3 regions of the Halomonas sp. 3F2F genome follow, and region 1 is predicted to be linked to each of the others. Evidence: predicted binding sites of a transcription regulator. Region 1 holds the regulator's gene; each other region holds the start of a gene.
What was found. The regulator FNR, encoded in region 1, switches genes on or off when oxygen is low (the NO sensors DNR and NnrR bind a similar motif). The targets are predictions, from matches to a motif close to TTGATNTANATCAA.

Region 1 (6,893 bases):
CAATGGAAAAACAACATTGCTAAATGGGTGAGTGCAAGAGATGGCGATAGCCTAATGAAGCTGGCGATTTTACTGGATGCCCATGGTGTGGCTGGTAATCCGCAATTGCTAGACAGCGTGCGTGCGGAGCTGTTTGAACGCTGCTCACGGGATGAGCTATTGCTGTCCTACTTTGCGCGCGCTGCACTGCGTTTCTCAACACCGCTAACGCTATTTGGCTCCTTAAAAAAGCCCCAGCATGGGATCGATATTAAAAAAGGCGGTATTTTTCCCATTGTTCATGGGGTGCGCACAATGGCCCTCGAGCGACGCATTAATGCTACTTCCACCTTAGATCGCCTGGACGCTTTAGCAGAAGATGGTCGTCTTGATCGCCGTTTTGCGGATGACCTGGGCGAGGCGCTGGCGCTGTTTACCGAACTACGTTTAAAGCAGCAGTTGCAGACAGCAGAAGCGTCGACTCAGCAGCGCAGCAACCGTGTGGTGGTGCAAGAACTCTCGTCCCTTGAGCGTGATCTGCTGCGTGAGGCGCTGCATATCGTAAAAGATTTTAAGCAGCGGCTCTCCCATCGTTATCATTTGGAGTATTCGTGAGCGGAATGCGCTTGTTAGACCGGCATATGTCACTACTCAGTGGCTCGCTGCGTACATTAATGCAGCGCGAAAGCGACCGCCGACGCTGGGCAGATTCCCCCTACGCATGGCTGTTTCAGCCCTACATGGGGGAGGAAATGGTGGCGCTTGCCTGCCAGGCTAGCCCAGGCCAAGCGCCGGTGGTCAGCGTCGCTGCTGTTGTCTTAAGCCCAGGGAGAGTGCAGACCAGCCGAGCCTGGGTGGCTACCCTGGCAGAAGAGCAGAACAACAACGCCCCCGCGCTGCGGCGACATCATCAGCTGTATGCGACGGACACGGTGCTGGCGCCTAACGCTGAGCATCTTGGGGCGCTAGCTGAATTCATCGGTAATCGGCCGCTAATTGGTTGGCAGTTAGGCCGCTCGGTGGAACACCTTAATCTTTTGTTTAAAGCAGGGTTGGGATTTGGTTTGCCCAATGCCCAGGTCGATGTTGGTAAGCTACACTATCGCCAACTGCGTCGCTTACATCCGCAGTGTGAGACGAACGGCCACTTGACGGAAGCGCTCGCTCGTTGGCAAATGCCCGCTCTTCAGTGGATGGGAGTGCTGGGGGATGCAACCGCAAGCGCGCTTTTATATCTGCGTTTGCAGCGCGAGATCGCCCAGCAGGGATAGTCGTTACTACCCTCATGGGATGAATCCACGGGTTTATCTTGGGTGGACGTGGTGAGTCTTGTTAGAATGCCCGCTGCTTCTTCTACCATCGGCAGTGCCTACACCATGCTACAACCTGACTATTTTGACCCCGCAGCGCCTGATACTGTTTCTGTTGACAGCCCTGCTGTTAATAGCGCACAGACACCATCCGAGCATCACGCCGCTAAACAGAAGCGTGAATTTAATAAGCTACAAAAGCGCTTACGGCGAGAGGTTGGCAACGCCATCATTGATTATCAAATGATTGGTGAAGGTGACAAGGTGATGGTGTGCCTGTCTGGCGGCAAAGATAGCTATACGATGCTGGAGATACTGCTTAACCTGCAGCGCAACGCGCCGGTTAATTTCTCTCTGGTCGCCGTCAATATGGATCAAAAACAGCCAGGCTTCCCGGAGCATGTGTTGCCCCAATACCTAGATAAAATGGGGGTTGAATACCACATTCTAGAGCGTGACACCTACTCGGTGGTGAAAGAGAAAACCCCGGAAGGAAAAACGACCTGCGCGCTCTGCTCACGACTAAGACGTGGCTCTCTTTATGGGTTTGCCGAGGAAATTGGGGCTACGAAAATTGCCCTAGGGCATCATCGTGAAGATATTTTAGAAACGTTATTTCTTAACATGTTCTTTGGTGGCACTTTGAAAGCAATGCCTCCCAAGCTTTTATCTGACGATGGCAAGAATATTGTCATTCGCCCCCTTGCCTACTGCAAAGAGGCTGATATTGCAGAGTTTGCTCGGCTAATGGAATTCCCGATTATTCCCTGCAACTTATGTGGCTCTCAGCCCAATCTCCAGCGTCAAGTTGTCAAAGATATGTTGGCTGAGTGGGATAAAAAACATCCAGGACGTCTAGAGAGCATGTTTAAAGCGGTGACCAATGTAGCGCCTTCCCAGCTAGCAGACCGCCGTTTATTTGACTTTGCTGGCCTTGAAGCCAAACAAGCGGCGTTGATGGAAGGGCGTATTCAGGCGCTTAGCGTGGACTAGCCGACTGTTCTTCCTCTTCAGTTAGCGTGATGAGGCGCCGCATATCTAAAATATTAACCTCGCGCCCTGAAACAGCCACCACCTCTTGCTGTTGAAAGCGGCTAAGAATACGGCTGACCGTCTCTACCGCCAAGCCTAAGTAATTGCCGATGTCGGCGCGGGACATGGAGAGTCTGAAGCTATAAGGCGAGTATCCACGTCGACGAAAACGGTCTGAAAGGGTGACTAAAAAGCTGGCTAGTCGTTGATCGGCCGTCTTACGCGATAGCAAGCGCATCATGCGCCGGTCATCCCGCAATTCTTTGCTCATGCTCCGATAAAGCTGGCCACGTAGTTCGGGCAGTTCTTCGGAAAGCAGGTCCAAGCGATCAAATGGAATTTCACATACCGTTGTGGTTTCCAGTGCAATGACGCTACCGGGGTAGTGCTCTTCATCAATTCCGTCCAATCCCACTAGTTCGCTGGGAAGGTAGAAATTTGTCAGCTGATCATTGCCGTTCCCTTCGCTGGTCACCTGTTTCAGGCTGCCTGAGCGGACGGCATACACACTGGTGAAGTGATCGCCCTGGCGAAACAGGGGCTCGCCTTTTTTGAGCGGTGCGCGGCGGCGAATGATGGCATCAAACTGGCCCATATCCTCAAGCTCTAAGGCAAGCGGCAGACACAGCGAGCTTAGGCTACAGGTCTGACAGCGCGCCTCTTGCAGTAGTGAGCGTCGTTGGCTGGCGGGGTGTGGCATATCATTCTCCCTTTCTCGTTAGCCATCATAGGCCCAGAGGCAAGACGTCTCAACAAGCTTATACAATCTTAGAGTAGCGCTGAGTCGGCTGGTCAGCTATGCGAGCATCAAAGGCCATCGCCAAATGGCGAATCAGCAGCCGCCCAGTGGGGGTGGCGCTAATAACTTGCCGATGGCGAGTGATTAAACCGTCTTGCTCAGCTGTCTTCAATTGCTCAATTGCGGTGGAAAAATAATCACTAGCATCGATGTGCCAACGCCTTCCAACTGCCGCTAGATCAATGTGCATGTCGCACATTAGCCGTTCAATCACGTCTCTTCGTATTAGGTCATCCTTATTTAACCTTAATCCTTTGACGGTTGCCAGCTTACCTTGATCTAAGGCTGCTTCATATTGGCCAAGCTGAGTCGGGTTTTGTGCGTAAACGTCGTCAACCCGTGATATAGCGGATACGCCTAAGCCAACTAAATCGCACTGTGCATGGCTAGAGTAGCCCTGAAAATTGCGTTGTAAGGTGCCGTTGCGCTGTGCAATCGCTAGGCTATCGTCAGGTCGTGCAAAGTGATCCATGCCAATATGCACATAGCCTGCATTAGTCAGCATTTCTATGGTGGTATGCAAAATAGCCAGCTTTTCATCAGCGCTGGGAAGGTCCGTTTCGTTAATGCGTCGCTGTGGCGCAAAGCGGGTGGGCATGTGCGCATAATTAAATACCGACAGCCGTGCGGGGTTGAGTTCGATGACTTGGTTTAGCGTCTCGGCAAAGCTTTTTTCGGTTTGAAATGGCAGCCCATAAATCAAATCAAGATTGAGTGAGCGAAAACCAAGACGGTGAGCTTCTTCCATTAACGTTTCGGTGAGTACCCGGGGTTGTACGCGGTTGATAGCTTTTTGTACCTGCAGGTTTAAATCCTGTACGCCAAGGCTTAGTCGATTAAAGCCGAGAGATTGTAGGTGGCGCAAAGTAAATACGTCTGCTTCGCGAGGGTCTATTTCAATAGCGTAATCGCGATCGGCTGAGCTAGATAAACCAAAACGGGCATCTAGGCGATCAATCAGGTCTCCCATCTGTGCCAAGGTTAGAAATGTGGGCGTACCACCTCCCCAGTGTAACTGTTGCACCGGGCGTGAAGTGTCTAAATGGCGGGCAGTGAGCACCATTTCCCGATCTAGCCGAGAAAGGTAAGGTTCCGCAAGGGCGGTATTCTTCGTTGCGATTTTATTGCAAGCACAGTAGAAGCAAATTTTTCGACAAAAGGGCACATGCACATATAGGGATAGCGGACGGTGGCTCTCGTTACTGCGCGCTAGCGCCTGAGTAAAGTCATCGGCGCTGAACTGCTCATGAAACGCGAGAGCTGTTGGGTAGGATGTGTAACGTGGGCCACTTTTGTCATAGCGACGCAGTAGCGTTTCATCCCAGGCATTAGCCCCAGACACTTCCGTGTTGGTAGGTGAGAAGGCAGCAGTGGCATGAACGGGCATGGCGAGCGCTCCGAAGTGAGAAGTAAACAAAAGGAGTGACTGAGCGCCGTCGCTCAGTGTTCTCTCGGCATGCTACGTCGGTGTCACTTGGAATGCGTTGAGCTATATCAAACTATAGGAGGGTCTGACTAATGCGTTGTTAGGGAGATAAGCGTCCATAGTTGCCAAAGGGCGAAACTGATAATCGACAGTGCAGCGACGCTGCGAGTGGCAGGGTGGCGAATTAAATGGCTTAACTGCTGTGCTGCAAGTCCTGTTGCCAGCAGAGCGGGGAGTGTACCCAGTCCAAAAGCACCCATTAGCAGCGCGCCATCGAGTGGGTCTGCAATCGCTAAGCTCCAGGCTAGCATGGAGTAAACCAAACCACAGGGCAGCCAGCCCCACAGCGTCCCTAGGGCGAAGGCTTGAGGAAGATGCACGACAGGCATCAGGCGTCTACCTACTGGCTCTATATAACGCCAAAGGTGTCTTCCCACCGCTTCTACTTTCAGCAGTCCTTTCCACCAGTTGGCGATATAGAGCGCCATTAGGATGAGCATCAATGCGGCGAAAGCCTGCAGTGCAACACGTGCAGACGGTGAAAGTGAGATAAGTGTGCCAAGTGCAGCAACAATGGCACCCGCCACCATATAGCTGAGAATGCGTCCGGCGTTATAGCTAATCAGCAGCCCACCCATGCGGGCAGGGTGTCGCATGCTAGGCGGTACGGCAAAGGTCAGCGCGCTCATAATGCCGCCACACATGCCGATACAGTGGGCGCCGCCCATTAAGCCAAATACAAACGCGGCTAGCAGGGGCGGTAAATCAAGTCCCGTAGGATTCATGCAGGTGGCTCTTGGTTATCTTGAGAAGAAGAGCCACTTTTTTTACGCGCGGCACGCTGCTCGGGAGTCAGGTCATTCTCATCATCGTCGAATAGGATGCGGTGGGCTGGGCCTTCCAAATCGTCAAATTGGCCGTGTTTCACGGCCCAAAAAAACGCCCACACCGCGAGGCCCAGAAGAGTGAGTGAAAGGGGAATCAGTAAGTATAAAATCGTCATGCCATCACCGGTGTTGATAGGGCAATCTGAGGGGCGGGCGGCGTACGCCAGCGAGTGAGACGCAGCGCGTTACCTACCACAACCAGGGAGCTTAGCGACATGCCAATCGCAGCGAGCCAGGGGGGAATTAAGCCCATTGCTGCTAAAGGCAGTGCCGAAAAATTGTAGCAAACCGACCACAGCATATTTTGACGCATAATTCGGCGTGTGGCGCAGGAAATATCAATCGCCTCAAAAATACGCATTAGGCGTGGACTGAGCAGTATCGCGTCGGCGCGGGTCCGGGCAAGATCTGTGGCGCCATTCATAGCAATGGCAACGTCAGCGCCAGCCAATACCGGCACATCATTGATACCGTCACCGATCATCACGACACGCTCACCGCTGGCTTGTAACTCACGTAATCGCGCCAGCTTGCCCTCAGGCGATCTGCCAGCGTGCCACGTGGTAATATTGAGCTGTTCTGCCAAGCTTTCTACCGCTTCTTGCGTGTCACCAGAAAGTAGTTCTACTTTCAGTCCACGGGCTTGAAGTGCGGCAACGGTTTGAGCCGCATCTTCACGAACGCCATCGTGCAGCTTGAACCAGGCACGTGGTGCGTTGTTTTCACTGAGCAAAAGCCACTGGCCGGTGCCTGGCTGGGGCAGCGCGGTTGTCGTCGCAAAATCGGGTTTACCTAATCGCCATGTTGCGCCGTTCAAAGTGCCTTCTAGCCCGCTTCCGGTCACACTTTTGACGTTGCGTGCCTGCAGAGTGGCATCCCGAAATGGGCGAAAAGCCCTGGCAATGGGGTGTTCAGAGTGTGCCTCTAGCGCCGCTGCGATGGCTTGGGCACGCTCTTCACTGAGCGTCGTCTCGCTGTGGGCGAGATGCTGTTGGTCAATAGGATACGTTTGGGTTAGCTGCATTTCGCCGCGGGTCAGCGTACCGGTCTTATCAAAAATCACGCGGGTGACGTTGGAGAGTGATTCGATCGCGTCAGCACGTGTAATGAGTACGCCTCGCTGGCGCAATTGGCCATGTCCTGCTGTCAGCGCAGTAGGGGTGGCCAGTGCCAGTGCACAAGGGCAGGTGACTACTAATACCGAGAGTAGCACCCATAGCACACGAGACGGATCAATAAACCACCATGCTACAGTGACACACGCGGTAACGATCAGCAGCCGTAATACAAACAGGTGCGCCATACGCGCCGCCATCTGGGCAAGTCGTGGGCGACTTGCAAAGGCGCGATCGGTTAAATCGACAATACCGGCCACTCTGGCGCTATTGCCAGCATGGGTTACCTTTATGGTGAGCGGGTTTTCCATGTTTTGGCTGCCACCCACCACGCTTTCGCCTACC
Region 2 (6,893 bases), on a different contig from region 1:
TTCATGCCAGTGTAGCCGTCGCTCTGCACACGTGCTGCGCCAATAAACGGTTTAAACCATAGGCCGTTGTCGAACGTCGTGCGGTAGCCGAGGCCGAGAATTTGATCCTGCTCGCGAGCGTTGAAACCATAATCGCGGAAGTCGTACAGGTGCGCGTAGATCGATAGCGGGCTGTCGCCTAAATAAATATGCGAAGTGATTTTGCCTGCGGTACGAAAGTTGTCTTTACCACCGCTGGATTCGTCAAACTGGTCGTTGGTTGGGTTCTCGAAATCGAAGAAACCGTAGAATTCGCCCCAGCTGTAACCTACGCCGCCTTCGATTTCGACAAACGTGAAGTCGCTTTTTGCTGCGTTACTAGCGGTACGCGCTTCAGTACCGTTAGACCAATCCAAGTAGTTCACCGAAACGTTGGCAAACGACCAAAGGGGCGTCGTTGGTGACGCGGGGGTGTCGTTGGCTAACGCTGGCGTTACCAGCGCAGAGCTAGCCAGTAAAACGCCAGCGCCAAGCGTGACGAAAGAAGAGCGAGAAGGGTTTTGAGCAGTCATGGAAGCCTCAACAGGGTTGTTATGAGTCGTGTGGGCTGGCGTTGATGTTAAAATTATAACATTGAGTGTTATTTTTTTAACGTTGATTTGCAAGTATTGCCCCATCAACGCTTTGTATATGTGATATGACTCTCAAATAGTCGAAGAGCAGCGTCTGACAGTGGAAATATAATGAGGGCTGGCTCAGCATAGGCCTTGGATACCCACTAACCGCTGATAACAAATAACGCCTGAACTTGGGATTAAAGGAGAGGTTTGCCATGAATGACCGAAGCGCTCAGCGTTTGGCAATGTTGCAAGAAGCGCTTGCCAGCGGGGGGACATTGCATCTGCGCGATGCTGCTGAGCTGTGCGGTGTTTCTGAAATGACGATCCGTCGGGACGTTACTACGCAGCCTTCGGCGATTAGCTTGTTGGGCGGTCGCTTGGTCATGGCAAACTATCCTGGCGTAACGCCGGTGTATGACTTGACTGAGCAACAGGCGAGCCATTATCAGATTAAGCACCGCCTCTGTCAGCGAGTTGCCAGCTTTATCGAAGATGGCGATACGCTATTCATTGACTGTGGTTCAACACTGATTCCTTTGCTTAGTCAGTTAAGCCATTTCCGCGAGCTCACTGTGGTGACGTATGCCCTTAACGTGGCTAACTCAGTGGCCGCGCTGCCTAATGTGCGGTTAGTGCTGCTAGGGGGACTGTTTTATGCCTCATCACAATCGTTTGGTAGTGATGGTATGCGTGCTGCGATTGAGCGTTTAGGCATTAATAAAGCACTGATCTCTGCCGCAGGAGTGGACTGCGAACGTGGGGTTAGTTGTTTCCATTTTCATGAAGTGGCGCCAAAACAGGCTGCCATAGCGACGGCTATGCAGCGCCTGTTGATTGTTGATGCCAGCAAATTTGGTTTAGTGCGCCCAGCCTATTTTGCCGCGTTATCCGATTTCGATATTGTCGTGACCGACGATGAGCATGCACCGAAAGTACAAGATTGCCTTCCTCATGCATCACCCAGCGTGACAGTCGCTTAACATATTTTTAAGTATACAGGGTGCGGCAAAGCGCCTCTTTCTGATTGATCCAGATCAATAGAAAATACTTTAGTCTTAGTTTATGCGCGCGTGGCGTGTATTGGCTATGACTCGCTACCAATCCCTTCGGTAGCGCATATTTTTCCCGGAGCAACGCATACGTACTCACTGTTCTGGGAAAAGTATGGGGTGTTAGTTAGCGGGCTATTTAGCTAGCTATTCAGCTGGTCAAATAGTGCGCTGTTTTGGACAACTCTCTGACGAGATCACACCATGCAACGACATACCCTCTGGCGCAGGCGAGGCACATTCGTGCTCGTCATGTTGTGCCTGTTGTTAACGGGCTGCAGTTCTGCATTGTTGGATCCCAAAGGGCAGATTGGCGTTGAGCAACGCTCGCTAATACTGACCTCATTTGGGCTGATGCTAATTGTAGTGATTCCGGTGATAGTGATGACGCTGCTGTTTGGTTGGCGTTATCGGCGCAGCAATCGCAATGTTGCTAAATACCTACCCGACTGGGCGCACTCTAATGCGATTGAAGTCGCGGTATGGACAGTGCCCTGTTTAATCATCGCTGTCTTAGCGTTTCTTACCTGGAAAACCTCCCATAGTTTAGATCCCCATAAGCCCATCGAAAGCGATACCGCCGCAATGGAAATCCAAGTGGTAGCGCTGGACTGGAAATGGCTGTTCATCTACCCCGAACAAGGCATTGCCAGTGTCAACGAGCTTGCCTTTCCTGTGGATACGCCGGTGCGTTTTCGAGTCAGTTCTGGCTCGGTGATGAATGCGTTCTTTATTCCGCGCTTAGGCAGCCAAATTTATGCCATGGCGGGTATGGATAACGATGTTCATCTCATTGCAGACGACGTCGGCGTTTATCCAGGCCGTTCCACTAATTACAGCGGTGCTGGCTTCTCAGGAATGACCTTCGATGCTCACGTTACCACCCCTGAAGAATTTGAGGCGTGGGTTGAAAACGTGCGGGCTTCCAATGAAACCCTGACCTATCCCGACCGTTATAGCGATTTAGCCAAACCGAGTGAATACCACCCGGTCGAGTACTTCTCTGAGATTTCTCCGGCGCTCTATACGTCGATTCTGACCAGCTTTCATACCGGCGGCAGTGGGCACGGCGGTCATGGCGACCATGTTAACCACGAAGCCGTCAGTGATGTTGACGATAGCCACGGCGAGTCTGGCGAGCTAGAAAGCGCAGGCGCTACCCATCATCAGGCCGCGTTTGGCCACGTTACCAATCAGCATGCTAGTGAGGATCACGCGATGAGCGGCCATCCCACAAGCGTTGAAGCGGGGGGTTAAGCATGTTTGGAAAACTGACGTTAGAGTCGATTCCGTATCACGAACCGATCATTATGATCGTTGCCGCCATGATGGCGATTGGCGGTGCTGCGCTTATCGGCGCATTAACTTATTACCGAAAGTGGGGCTGGCTGTGGAACGAGTGGTTTACCTCCGTTGACCACAAAAAGCTCGGTATTATGTATTTTGTGGTTGCCTTGGTGATGCTGCTACGCGGCTTTGCCGATGCCATTATGATGCGTACCCAGTTGGCTATGGCTGCTGGTGGGGCCGCGGGTTACCTCCCTCCTGAACACTATGATCAGATCTTTACCGCCCATGGCGTGATTATGATCTTTTTCGTTGCGATGCCTATGGTCATCGGCTTGATGAATCTGGTGGTGCCACTGCAAATTGGCGCACGCGACGTTGCTTTTCCTTTCTTGAATAACCTGAGCTTTTGGCTGTTCGCGGTGTCCGCGATTCTGGTTAATATTTCCCTAGTAGTAGGAGAGTTCGCCAAAACGGGTTGGCTCGCTTACGCGCCGCTTTCGGGGATAGAGTTTAGCCCTGGTGTGGGGGTCGATTATTGGATATGGGCGTTACAAATATCCGGCATAGGTACGACGCTCACCGGGATTAATTTCTTTGTCACGATCCTGAAAATGCGCACTAAAGGCATGACTATGTTCCGCATGCCTATTTTTACCTGGACATCGCTTTGTGCCAACGTCCTGATTATTGCCTCTTTCCCGATTCTTACCGCGACGATCGCGCTGTTAACTCTAGACCGCTACTTCGGCATGCACTTCTTCACCAATGATTTTGGCGGCAACATGATGATGTACGTCAACCTCATCTGGGCTTGGGGCCATCCGGAAGTGTACATCCTGATCCTGCCAGCCTTTGGCGTGTTCTCTGAAGTGATCGCGACCTTCGCGCGTAAACGTTTGTTTGGTTACACCACCATGGTATGGGCCACAGTGGCGATCACGCTGCTGTCGTTTATTGTCTGGTTGCACCACTTCTTCACCATGGGGGCTGGCGCTAACGTCAACGCCTTCTTCGGCATCATGACGATGATTATTGCCATTCCTACCGGGGTGAAAGTATTCAACTGGCTGTTCACTATCTTCCGCGGCAGCCTGGAACTGACCTCGCCGGTGCTATGGACCTTAGGCTTTATTATTACTTTCACCTTAGGCGGTATGACTGGCGTGATGCTGGCGCTACCCGCTGCCAACTTTGTACTGCATAACAGCCTGTTCGTGATTGCCCACTTCCACAACGTAATTATTGGTGGCGTGGTGTTTGGCATGATGGCGGGCTTAACGTACTGGTTCCCCAAAGCATTCGGTTTCACGCTTAGCGAGAAGTGGGGCAAGCGTTCATTCTGGTGTTGGTTTATTGGCTTCTATGTCGCCTTTATGCCGCTCTATGTGTTGAGCTTCTTTGGCGCGGTGCGCCGCATGCAGTCCTACGCCAACCCTGAATGGCAGTCGTGGATGATCCTGGCTTGGGTAGGTGCTGTCATCATCATGATGGGCATTGCCTGCACCATTATTCAGTTCTGGGTGAGCATTCGTGATCGCAAGCTGAATGCCGATGTGACTGGCGACCCATGGGATGGCCGTACATTGGAGTGGTCAACGTCATCACCAGCACCGTTCTACAACTTTGCCCGTTTGCCTGAAGTTGGCGATATCGACAGTTTCTGGTCGCAAAAACAGCGTAGCAACGAGCAGTTGGATGAAGCACCTTATACCGATATCCACATGCCTCGTAATACCGTGGCAGGGCCGGTCATTAGTTTGTTTGCCCTGGTACTTGGTTTTGCACTGGTATGGCATATCTGGTGGTTAGCCGCGGTGGGTGCGCTTGGTGTAGTCATCAGCTTCTTAGCGCGTGTTTTCAACGATGATATCGACTACTACGTGCCTGCCGCAGAAGTGGCGCGGATTGAGCGTGAGCACCAGCAGCGCAAAACCACCCCGACCGCCAGTGACTCAACTGAGAGTAAGCAGACAAACTATGCGGAGGCGCGAGCGTAATGGCTACCGATACCCTACACCATGGCGCAACGTCTGAGCCCCATGAGCACCATGATGCCAGCGGCACCAAATTATTCGGCTTTTGGGTCTATCTAATGAGCGATCTGGTGATCTTCGGGTCACTGTTTGCTACCTACGCTGTGCTCATGAAGGGCACGGCGGGCGGCCCGACGGCGGCAGATATTTTCGAGCTGCCTTTCGTGCTCGTCGAAACTTTCTTACTGCTGTTTAGTAGCTTTACTTTCGGCATAGGCGTGTTGGCCATGAATGCTGAGCGCATTGGCCAGGTAAAGGCGTGGTTAGCGATAACCTTCCTGCTGGGCGCGGCGTTTGTTGGCATGGAAGTTTATGAGTTCCAGCATTTGATTCATCAAGGGTATGGGCCCGATCAGAGTGCGTTTCTCTCGTCATTCTTCACCCTGGTGGGTACTCACGGGCTGCACGTGACTGTTGGTTTGGTATGGATTCTCGTCATGTTGGTGCAGCTTTCTACCAAAGGGCTAACACCGATGACTCGTCCCAGAATTCTGTGCCTAAGCCTATTCTGGCACTTTCTGGATATCGTCTGGATCTGTGTTTTCTCGTTTGTTTATTTAATGGGAGTGCTGTGAGATGAGCCATTCTTCATCTAATTCAACTTCTTCCCATGGCAGCGTTAAATCGTATGTGACTGGGCTTCTGCTATCTTTAGTGCTAACCGTGATTCCATTCGCGGTCGTGATGAGCGGTGCGCTAGGCACCGTCACGACGGTGGTCGTTATCGCAGTAACAGCCGTGCTGCAGATTTTGGTTCAGCTGGTCATGTTTATGCATATGAACACCAACGCCGACGAAGGGTGGAACGTGATGTCTTTCGTTTTCACGCTGACGATACTTGTCTTGGTGGTAGGGGGCTCTTTATGGATCATGCAGCATCTGCATCTCAACATGATGATCGGTTAACGGTGGTGCCTAGCCGTTGGCGTGACCTGCTCGCGCTAACAAAGCCAGGCATTATTGGCGGCAATCTCATTGCGACCTTAGGCGGTTATTTTTTAGCCGCCCACGGTACCTTTGATTGGGTCACGTTTAGTACGGTCATGTTGGGTATTGCACTGGTCATTGCGTCTGGCTGCGCCTGTAATAACGTTATTGACCGTGATATTGATGCTTTGATGGCGCGTACGCGCCATCGCCCTCTGGCCAAAGGACGTATCTCTATTACTCAGGCATTAGGCGTTTCGGCGCTGCTTGGGGTAGCGGGCGTGGTGTGTTTGGCGCTGGGCACCAACGGCTTAACCGTGGCATTAGCGGTGATCGGCTGGGGCGTTTACGTTGGGGTGTACAGCCTCTACATGAAGCGGCACTCTGAATACGGCACGTTGGTGGGCAGCCTTTCTGGGGCGATGCCGCCGGTTGTTGGTTATTGTGCGGTGACGGGGCAGTTTGATAGCGGTGCTTTCATGCTGCTGGTCATCTTCTGCCTTTGGCAGATGCCGCATTCGTATGCCATTGCGATTTTTCGCTATGCGGATTATCGCCGGGCATCGATTCCGGTGCTGCCGGTGGTGCATGGTATCAAACGGGCAAAACACCACATTCTGGGCTACATCGTCGCGTTTATTCCTGCGTCGCTCGCCTTGGTGCTAGCCAGTCAAGCGGGTACGGGCTACCTCTGTGTTGCATTAGCAATGGGAGGCTACTGGCTGTACTTAGCGCTGTGTGGTTTTCGACTGGGTGATGACGTGCGCTGGGCCAAAAAGGTGTTCGGTGTATCGATTCTGACGATTACCGCAATGAGCTTAGTGATGGTGTTGGAAGCCATGGTGCCTATGTGGGCCTGACAGGTAATTCTTACACACGTTAATTCGCTAAATAAAATAGCCCCAGGCAGTGCCTGGGGCTATTTTTCTATGTGGAGTCACGGTCAGTAATGACTTAAGACGTGGTGCAATTGTTAATTGATATTGGCCACCCAT
Region 3 (6,893 bases), on a different contig from region 1:
TGGTAGAGGGAAACGTCCGCGCCGCTACGTGTAAAAAACTCATCAAGTGTCTGGATTGGTTGCATGACATCCTTCCGCATTTCAAGCCTGCACTCTACCTTGCTGATGTGTCACTGTCAGCCGCAAACGCTGATTAATCCGTGCTTTATTATCAAAATGGTTAAAAATTGCACAACATGGTGTAACCCGCATGAGAGTAACAGTAGCGACATCTTTCCATAGTTTATCCACAGCCTCTTGCAGGTTTTCTGTGAATCTGTGAATAACACACAAACTCTGTCAGACGGTTGGCAACTTACCCACAGTGCTGGGATAATAAAGCTTTACTGATTCAAATGGAAAAGGTGCTTATGAGCGTCCATCAACAGCTTCAAACCGCGCTTCTTGAGCTTGAAGCCACTATGAAGGCCGCTAACTTATGGCGTATGCCAACGCCTGATATTTCAGCATTTAATAGTCAGCAACCCTTCTGTATCGACACGATGTCGCTGCCTCAGTGGATTCGATTTGTTTTTATCGCTCGATTAAATGCACTGATTGATGCCCAGGCCGCTATGCCTGCCAAGTGCGATGTAGCGCCGGCAGTGGCTGCATATCTAATGCAGGAAAAAGTTCGTGCCAGTGACCAGCTACTGGTTGTTCGAGCCGTTGAAAAGATAGATCAGCTAGTTACCGAAAACTAGGTCGCGCTACTACGAGAAGCTGAAGCCTAGTGTGATGAGGGTATCAGCAAAGACAATGCCCAGCACCGCAAGCAGCGGGACTGGGCATTTTTCATGCGATTATGGCGCTAGCACAGCTGTAGCGGTGTTAGAAACGATAGCTTAAGCCTGCCATAACCACTAAGGGATCAATCTCTACCGTGCCTGCAGCGGCACCGTTAACGGTCGCGTCAGTATCGATGTCGATATACCACGCGGCTGCGTTAAGTGCCCAGTTTTCATCGATAAGCAAATCGATACCCACTTGAGCAGCGGCACCCCAGGAGTCGTCCAGCTCCAGTTCGCCTATGGCTAGCTCTTCATCAGAGAAAAAGGTGTAGTTAATACCTGCGCCGACATAAGGCTGTACGCGCGCATCAGTGCCACCTAGCGGGTAGTACTGGAGCGTTAGAGTTGGTGGAAGGTGCTTGGTAGAGGCAAGATTATCACCGTTCAGGGCGATATCGTGCTCAAACGGTAGGGCTGCCAGTAATTCGATGCCCATTTTGTCGTGGAAGCGGTAGCCCAGGGTAAATGCGAAATCGGTTTTATCCTGAACATCAACCGCGAACGCGCCTCCGGCTAATGAACCGTTGTCGCTTTTTGGCTCCACTTTGGCAACACCCACGCGAGTAAAGAAATCGCCAGCGCCGTAAGCTAAAACTTGGCCGCTTGCCATCAATGTGGCTGCTGCAAGTCCAGTGGTGAGCAGTGTTGAAAGAGAGTTATGGCGCATAGCATTGCTCCTGACCATTAATGTGAGTCTTTGCAGTGAGTGGTTAACATGAACCGTTGTTCGACATGATCGCGAACCATGCAAAGAGTGTATCGGGTAGAGGAGGGCAGGTTATTGACCTGGGGCAAAGAGTGGAGCGCCGCCGCTAAATAATGGGCTTTTAAAAGAGGCTGTCAGAAGTGAAAGAGGCCTTCCCGTGGCATGGGAAGGCCTCAATAATCAGCTAATTGTTTAATTAAGCTGAGTGTGTCATTGACGCTCGTCTAGCGATCAATATGCTGATATTCACCCGCATCGGCAGTTATGCTACTAACCACCAAGATGGCAATAAAGGCAGCGATGAAGCCAGGGATGATCTCGTACACGCCGGGGCCACCCATAAATTCTCCGTTCCAGCCTAATGCAATCCAAATCATGACGGTAGCAGCACCCACTACCATGCCTGCAATGGCGCCAGCTCCGTTCGTGCGAGACCACATTAGCGACAGAATGATCAGCGGGCCAAATGCTGCGCCAAAGCCAGCCCAGGCATTACTTACGAGCCCAAGAACTTGCGAGTCCGGATTTGACGCAATCACAGCGGCCACCAGACCAACCAGTACGACACAGATTCGACCGACCTTTACGCACTCTTTATCGGTTGCTTCCTTTCTTAGGAACAGGCGATAGAAATCTTCGGTTAATGAGGACGACGATACTAACAATTGGCTGGAAATGGTGCTCATAATTGCAGCAAGCAGTGCCGCATAGAGGAAGCCGGTGACCAGCGGGTGGAATAGCAGGTTCGCCAGAATGATGAAGATCGTTTCTGGATCCTCGATATCCATGCCGTTGCGGACTGCATAAGCCCGGCCAAACAGACCTAGAGAGACCGCGCCAATCAGGGAAATAAGCATCCAGCTCATGCCGATATTACGGGCAGTCGGGACATCTTTCAGCGTCCGGATGGCCATAAAGCGCACAATGATGTGGGGTTGACCGAAGTACCCCAGTCCCCAGGTAACCGCAGAGAGCCAGCCAATAAAGGTCAGCCCTGACGTCCAGGATAGCAGGGTGGGGTCGACTTCATTTAGCGTCTGCGATGCTTGGGAGAACCCACCGCCGCCTTCGCCAAATAGCACCACTGCAGGCATGATTACTAGCGCCAGCATCATGATGCAGCCTTGCACGAAGTCAGTCATACTCACGGCCAGGAAGCCGCCAACAACGGTGTAGACAAGTACCACTCCAAGTGTAATGAGGATGCCTACAGCGTAGTCGCTCATGCCGCCGATGTTAAAAATACCGGCAAACGCGCTTTCAAACAGTTTGCCCCCAGCGACTAGACCTGATGCCGTGTAAACCGCGAAAAAGATGACGATAACGATAGCAGACACCGTGCGCAGTGAATGCGCACGTGTCGGAAATCGGTTTGCCAAAAAGGCTGGAATGGTAATCGCATTACCGTAGTGAACCGTCTGTTCACGCAGTCGGGGGGCGACCAGGGTCCAGTTGAAGAACGCACCCACCAGAAGGCCAATGCCGATCCAGGCGGATCCCAAGCCGGAAACAAACATTGCGCCGGGCAACCCAAGCAGCAACCAGCCGCTCATGTCCGAAGCGCCAGCCGATAGAGCTGCTACTTGTGGACTGAGGCCACGTCCCCCCAGCATGTAATCTTCTGATGAAGATGTCGCTTTGCGCATGGCATAAATGCCGATGGCGATCATGAGCGCAAAGTAGGCAAAAAGACTAATCCAAACACCGATAGCCATGAAAGTTCTCCAATTTGTCAGGACGGAGCTAGCTCCGACAGGTTAGCGCGCTTGCCGTGCAGAACCGCTAGTAGCACGCATGTTTAACTCCGCTTCTTATTCGTGTAGCAAGGCGCTACCGCTTGGTCCTCGATATTCCTTGCTAGGGAAGCGCCTGTACTGGCCGCCTCCCGGCAACACGAGGTTATTGTCGTCTAAGTTTAGTTGAGAAGCATGGCGCCGACAAAGCCAGCGGGCCTATTCGGCCGTTGCCAGCAAGCTGGCGTTGCCACCCGCTGCGGTCGTATCGATGCACAGATGACGTTCCACCACGTAGCGATCTGGTGAAATGGTCTGAGTCTCGAGCGGCACGATGGCACCGTCGCGCTTAGCGAGTGCTATACGCAGTTCATGCGTCCAATCACTTTTGCCAGCCGCGGCGACGGCGGCAATCCCTTGGACCTCGCTTAGTGTATCTGCTGTGATGCTACCGTCGAGCCCAATCACGGGGGCGCCTGCGTCGACCAGCGGCTGGACGGCTTGAGCTGCGCCTGGTGCAATCACTACTGCAGTACAGCCCGCGCCAAGCGCCTGTACTGCTTGGGCAGCGGCGATATCCAGCGTTGGTCCAAGGCAGAGAACAGCGCCTTTTGGATACATCGCCAAGCGGTTGCTTTCCCCTGTGGGTCCTGGAAGCGTCTGCGGTGTCATGTCGAGTGCCGCTGTCTCGTTAAGGGCCTTGCGGATCACGCCGCCTTTGCCGGAGAGTGCCTTGCGGAGTGCCTCGATTCGATTGGGTCGTACCGCCCAGTTCCGCGCATCCAGCCCATCTAAGGCCGATTGGAGGTCGCTGAGTGAGAGGGTTTTCCCCTCAGGAGCCTTGTGGTGCTCGGCGGTGGCAGTGCGGCGGAAGCGAGTAACATAGAGCGGGCCACCGGCCTTGGGCCCGGTGCCCGAAAGGCCTTCGCCCCCGAATGGCTGGGAGCCGACAATGGCGCCGATTTGGTTACGATTAACATAAACGTTGCCAACATGGATGCGCTCGACGATTTGCTGCACACGATCATCGATGCGGGTATGCAGGCCGAAGGTCAGTCCGTAGCCTTTGCCATTGATGTCGTCGACCACGTTGTCGATGTCTCGCGCCTTGAAAGTAGCCACGTGTAGAACCGGGCCAAATATCTCGCGTTCGAGATCCGCAATGCCCCCCACCTCAATGACCGCGGGGGTGACGAAGGTGCCAGCTTCCGGTGCGGACAGTTTCTTCAACACCTTACCTGTCTTCTCGTGCGCTGCTACGTAGTCGCTTATCTCGGCTTGGGCGTCGGCGTCGATCACGGGTGAGACGTCGGTGTCAGTATTCCAAGGGTCGCCGATGGTGAGCGAGTCCATGGCGCCATAAAGCATGTTGAGCAACCGGTCGCGCGCCTCTTCCTGCACATACAGCATGCGTAGCGCTGAACAACGCTGCCCAGCCGACTGGAAGGAGGAGATTAAGATATCGCGGACTGCCTGCTCGGTCAGCGCCGTAGAGTCCACGATCATCGAGTTGAGGCCGCCAGTTTCGGCAACCAGTATCGCATCGGGCCCTGCGTTCTGCGCCAGGGCTTTGTGGATAATCTGTGCCACGGGGGTCGAGCCAGTGAAACAGACACCAGCGATACGTGGGTCGCTAGTCAGCGGGCCACCCACCGTGGGCCCATCGCCAGGCAGCAGTTGAAGTGCTGCTTCTGGAAGGCCAGCCTCACGCATCAATTCGACGGCGCGGGCGGCGATCAGCGGTGTTTGCTCGGCGGGCTTGGCAAGTACCGCGTTGCCAGCCACCAAGGCTGCGGCGATCTGCCCGGTGGTGATGGCCAGTGGGAAGTTCCAAGGGCTGATGCAGACGAAGATGCCGCGGGCGCTACCGGGTTCTTCCGCTTCCAGCCGTTCACCCTCATTGGCGTAGTAGCGTAGGAAATCCACCGCTTCGCGCACTTCAGCGATGCCATCAAACATCATCTTGCCGGCTTCGCGGGTGGTGATCACGGTCAGCTCAGCGATATGTTCTTCATAGAGATCCGCGGTACGACGGAGCACTTTGGCGCGCTCGGCCACAGGACGTGCTGACCACTCGCGGAAACCTTCCTCTGCAGCATCGAGAGCGGCGGCTACCTCTTCAGGGGTGGCCTCATGCACCTTGCCGATAATACGCGAGCTGTCGGCGGGAGAGACTGCATCGCGAGCCGGACCTTGGGGGGCAGGATTTCCCACTAGCATGGGGCCTGCTGTCCAGGTCTTGTCAGCAAAGGTTTCCCGCGCATTAAGCAGCGGCAGGATCGAGGCGGGTTCGTTGATACGATAACCCTTGGAGTTCTTGCGATCTGGCGCAAACAGCTCACCGGGCTGGCGAATCAACGGGCTTGAGATGGCGTCGCCAAGCTGTTTAAACCCTTCCACTGGATCTCTTGATACTTCGCTCGGGGGAATCGAACTATCCACCACCTGGTTGACGAACGAGGAGTTCGCGCCATTCTCTAGCAGGCGACGTACCAAGTAGGCCAGCAGGTCGCGGTGAGCGCCGACTGGGGCGTAGATGCGGCAGTGCGTGCCCTCAGCCTCTTTAACGATGTGGTGCAGCGATTCGCCCATGCCGTGTAGGCGCTGAAACTCGTAGCTGTCCTTGTCATCGCCTGCCATGGCCACGACGGCGGCGCAGGTATGGGCATTGTGTGTGGCGAACTGTGGATAGATGCGGTCGCGCCGGTCGAGCAGCATCTGAGCGCAGGCCATGTAGCTGACATCGGTATTGACCTTGCGGGTGAAGACCGGGAAGGTTTTAACGCCCATCTCCTGGGAGAGCTTGATTTCGGAATCCCAGTAGGCGCCCTTGACCAAACGCACCATGATCTTGCGGCCGAACCGCTCGGCAAGTTCGTAAAGTGTCTCTATCACTGGCGCGGCGCGGCGCCCGTAGGCTTGTACAACGACCCCGAAGCCGTCCCACCCATCGAGGCTGGGGTCGGACATCAGTGCCTCGATCACGTCGAGTGACAGATCCAGTCGATCCTGCTCTTCTGCGTCGATATTGAAACCGATATTGGCTTTGGCCGCTTGTTTTACCAGTTCCAACGCACGGGGTACGAGCTCTGCCATTACCGTGTCACGGTGGGTGTACTCATAACGGGGATGCAGGGCTGATAGTTTTACCGAGATACCGGGACTGCCACGTACATCGCCCTTGGCCTGTTCGGCGATTGCGGTGATCGCCTTGGCATAAGCCTCGTGGTAGCGGACGGCATCCTCATCTGTGCGAGCTGCCTCGCCAAGCATGTCGTAAGAGTAGGTGTAGCCCTGTTTCTCAAGCTCGCGGGCATTCTTCATGCCTTCTTCGATGGTCTGGCCGAGTACGAATTGGCGGCCGAGAATCTTCATCGACTGACCAACGGCCTTACGCACTACCGGCTCGCCCATACGGCGTACTAGGCCGCGTAGCGCTCGGGTTGGGCCCTTGGGATCTTCTTCCAGCACTTTACCGGTTAGCAACAGCGCCCAGGTCGAGGCATTAACCATCGATGAGGACGATTTCCCCAGGTGTGCGCCCCAGTCGGACGGCTCAATTTTATCGTGGATCAGGTCGTCGATGGTTTCCGCATCAGGCACGCGCAGCAGGGCTTCTGCCAAGCACATCAGGCCGACGCCCTCGGTGGTGGAAAGGCCGTACTCGGCGAGGAACGCCTCCAT

Region 2: a site for FNR is predicted at 1,624-1,637, ahead of cyoA (ubiquinol oxidase subunit II). Genes of this name have one in related genera too.
Region 3: a site for FNR is predicted at 1,552-1,565, ahead of INT21_RS18060 (OmpW/AlkL family protein). Genes of this name have one in related genera too.

What each region holds. Positions count from the first base shown of each region.
Region 1 is NZ_JABUZE010000088.1:27,096-33,988, forward strand. Features, by position in the region: gene INT21_RS10450 (putative nucleotidyltransferase substrate binding domain-containing protein) at 1-594, shown strand, start outside; gene INT21_RS10455 (DNA polymerase III subunit epsilon) at 600-1,250, shown strand; gene ttcA (tRNA 2-thiocytidine(32) synthetase TtcA) at 1,317-2,282, shown strand; gene fnr (fumarate/nitrate reduction transcriptional regulator Fnr) at 2,269-3,021, opposite strand; gene hemN (oxygen-independent coproporphyrinogen III oxidase) at 3,080-4,507, opposite strand; gene INT21_RS10475 (sulfite exporter TauE/SafE family protein) at 4,636-5,331, opposite strand; gene ccoS (cbb3-type cytochrome oxidase assembly protein CcoS) at 5,328-5,549, opposite strand; gene INT21_RS10485 (heavy metal translocating P-type ATPase) at 5,546-6,893, opposite strand, start outside.
Region 2 is NZ_JABUZE010000017.1:100,385-107,277, forward strand. Features, by position in the region: gene INT21_RS01845 (outer membrane protein OmpK) at 1-551, opposite strand, end outside; gene INT21_RS01850 (DeoR/GlpR family DNA-binding transcription regulator) at 812-1,579, shown strand; gene cyoA (ubiquinol oxidase subunit II) at 1,853-2,905, shown strand; gene cyoB (cytochrome o ubiquinol oxidase subunit I) at 2,908-4,935, shown strand; gene cyoC (cytochrome o ubiquinol oxidase subunit III) at 4,935-5,546, shown strand; gene cyoD (cytochrome o ubiquinol oxidase subunit IV) at 5,548-5,877, shown strand; gene cyoE (heme o synthase) at 5,835-6,758, shown strand.
Region 3 is NZ_JABUZE010000181.1:20,256-27,148, reverse strand. Features, by position in the region: gene INT21_RS18070 (DUF3549 family protein) at 1-65, opposite strand, end outside; gene INT21_RS18065 (YqcC family protein) at 351-683, shown strand; gene INT21_RS18060 (OmpW/AlkL family protein) at 811-1,437, opposite strand; gene putP (sodium/proline symporter PutP) at 1,701-3,191, opposite strand; gene putA (bifunctional proline dehydrogenase/L-glutamate gamma-semialdehyde dehydrogenase PutA) at 3,429-6,893, opposite strand, start outside.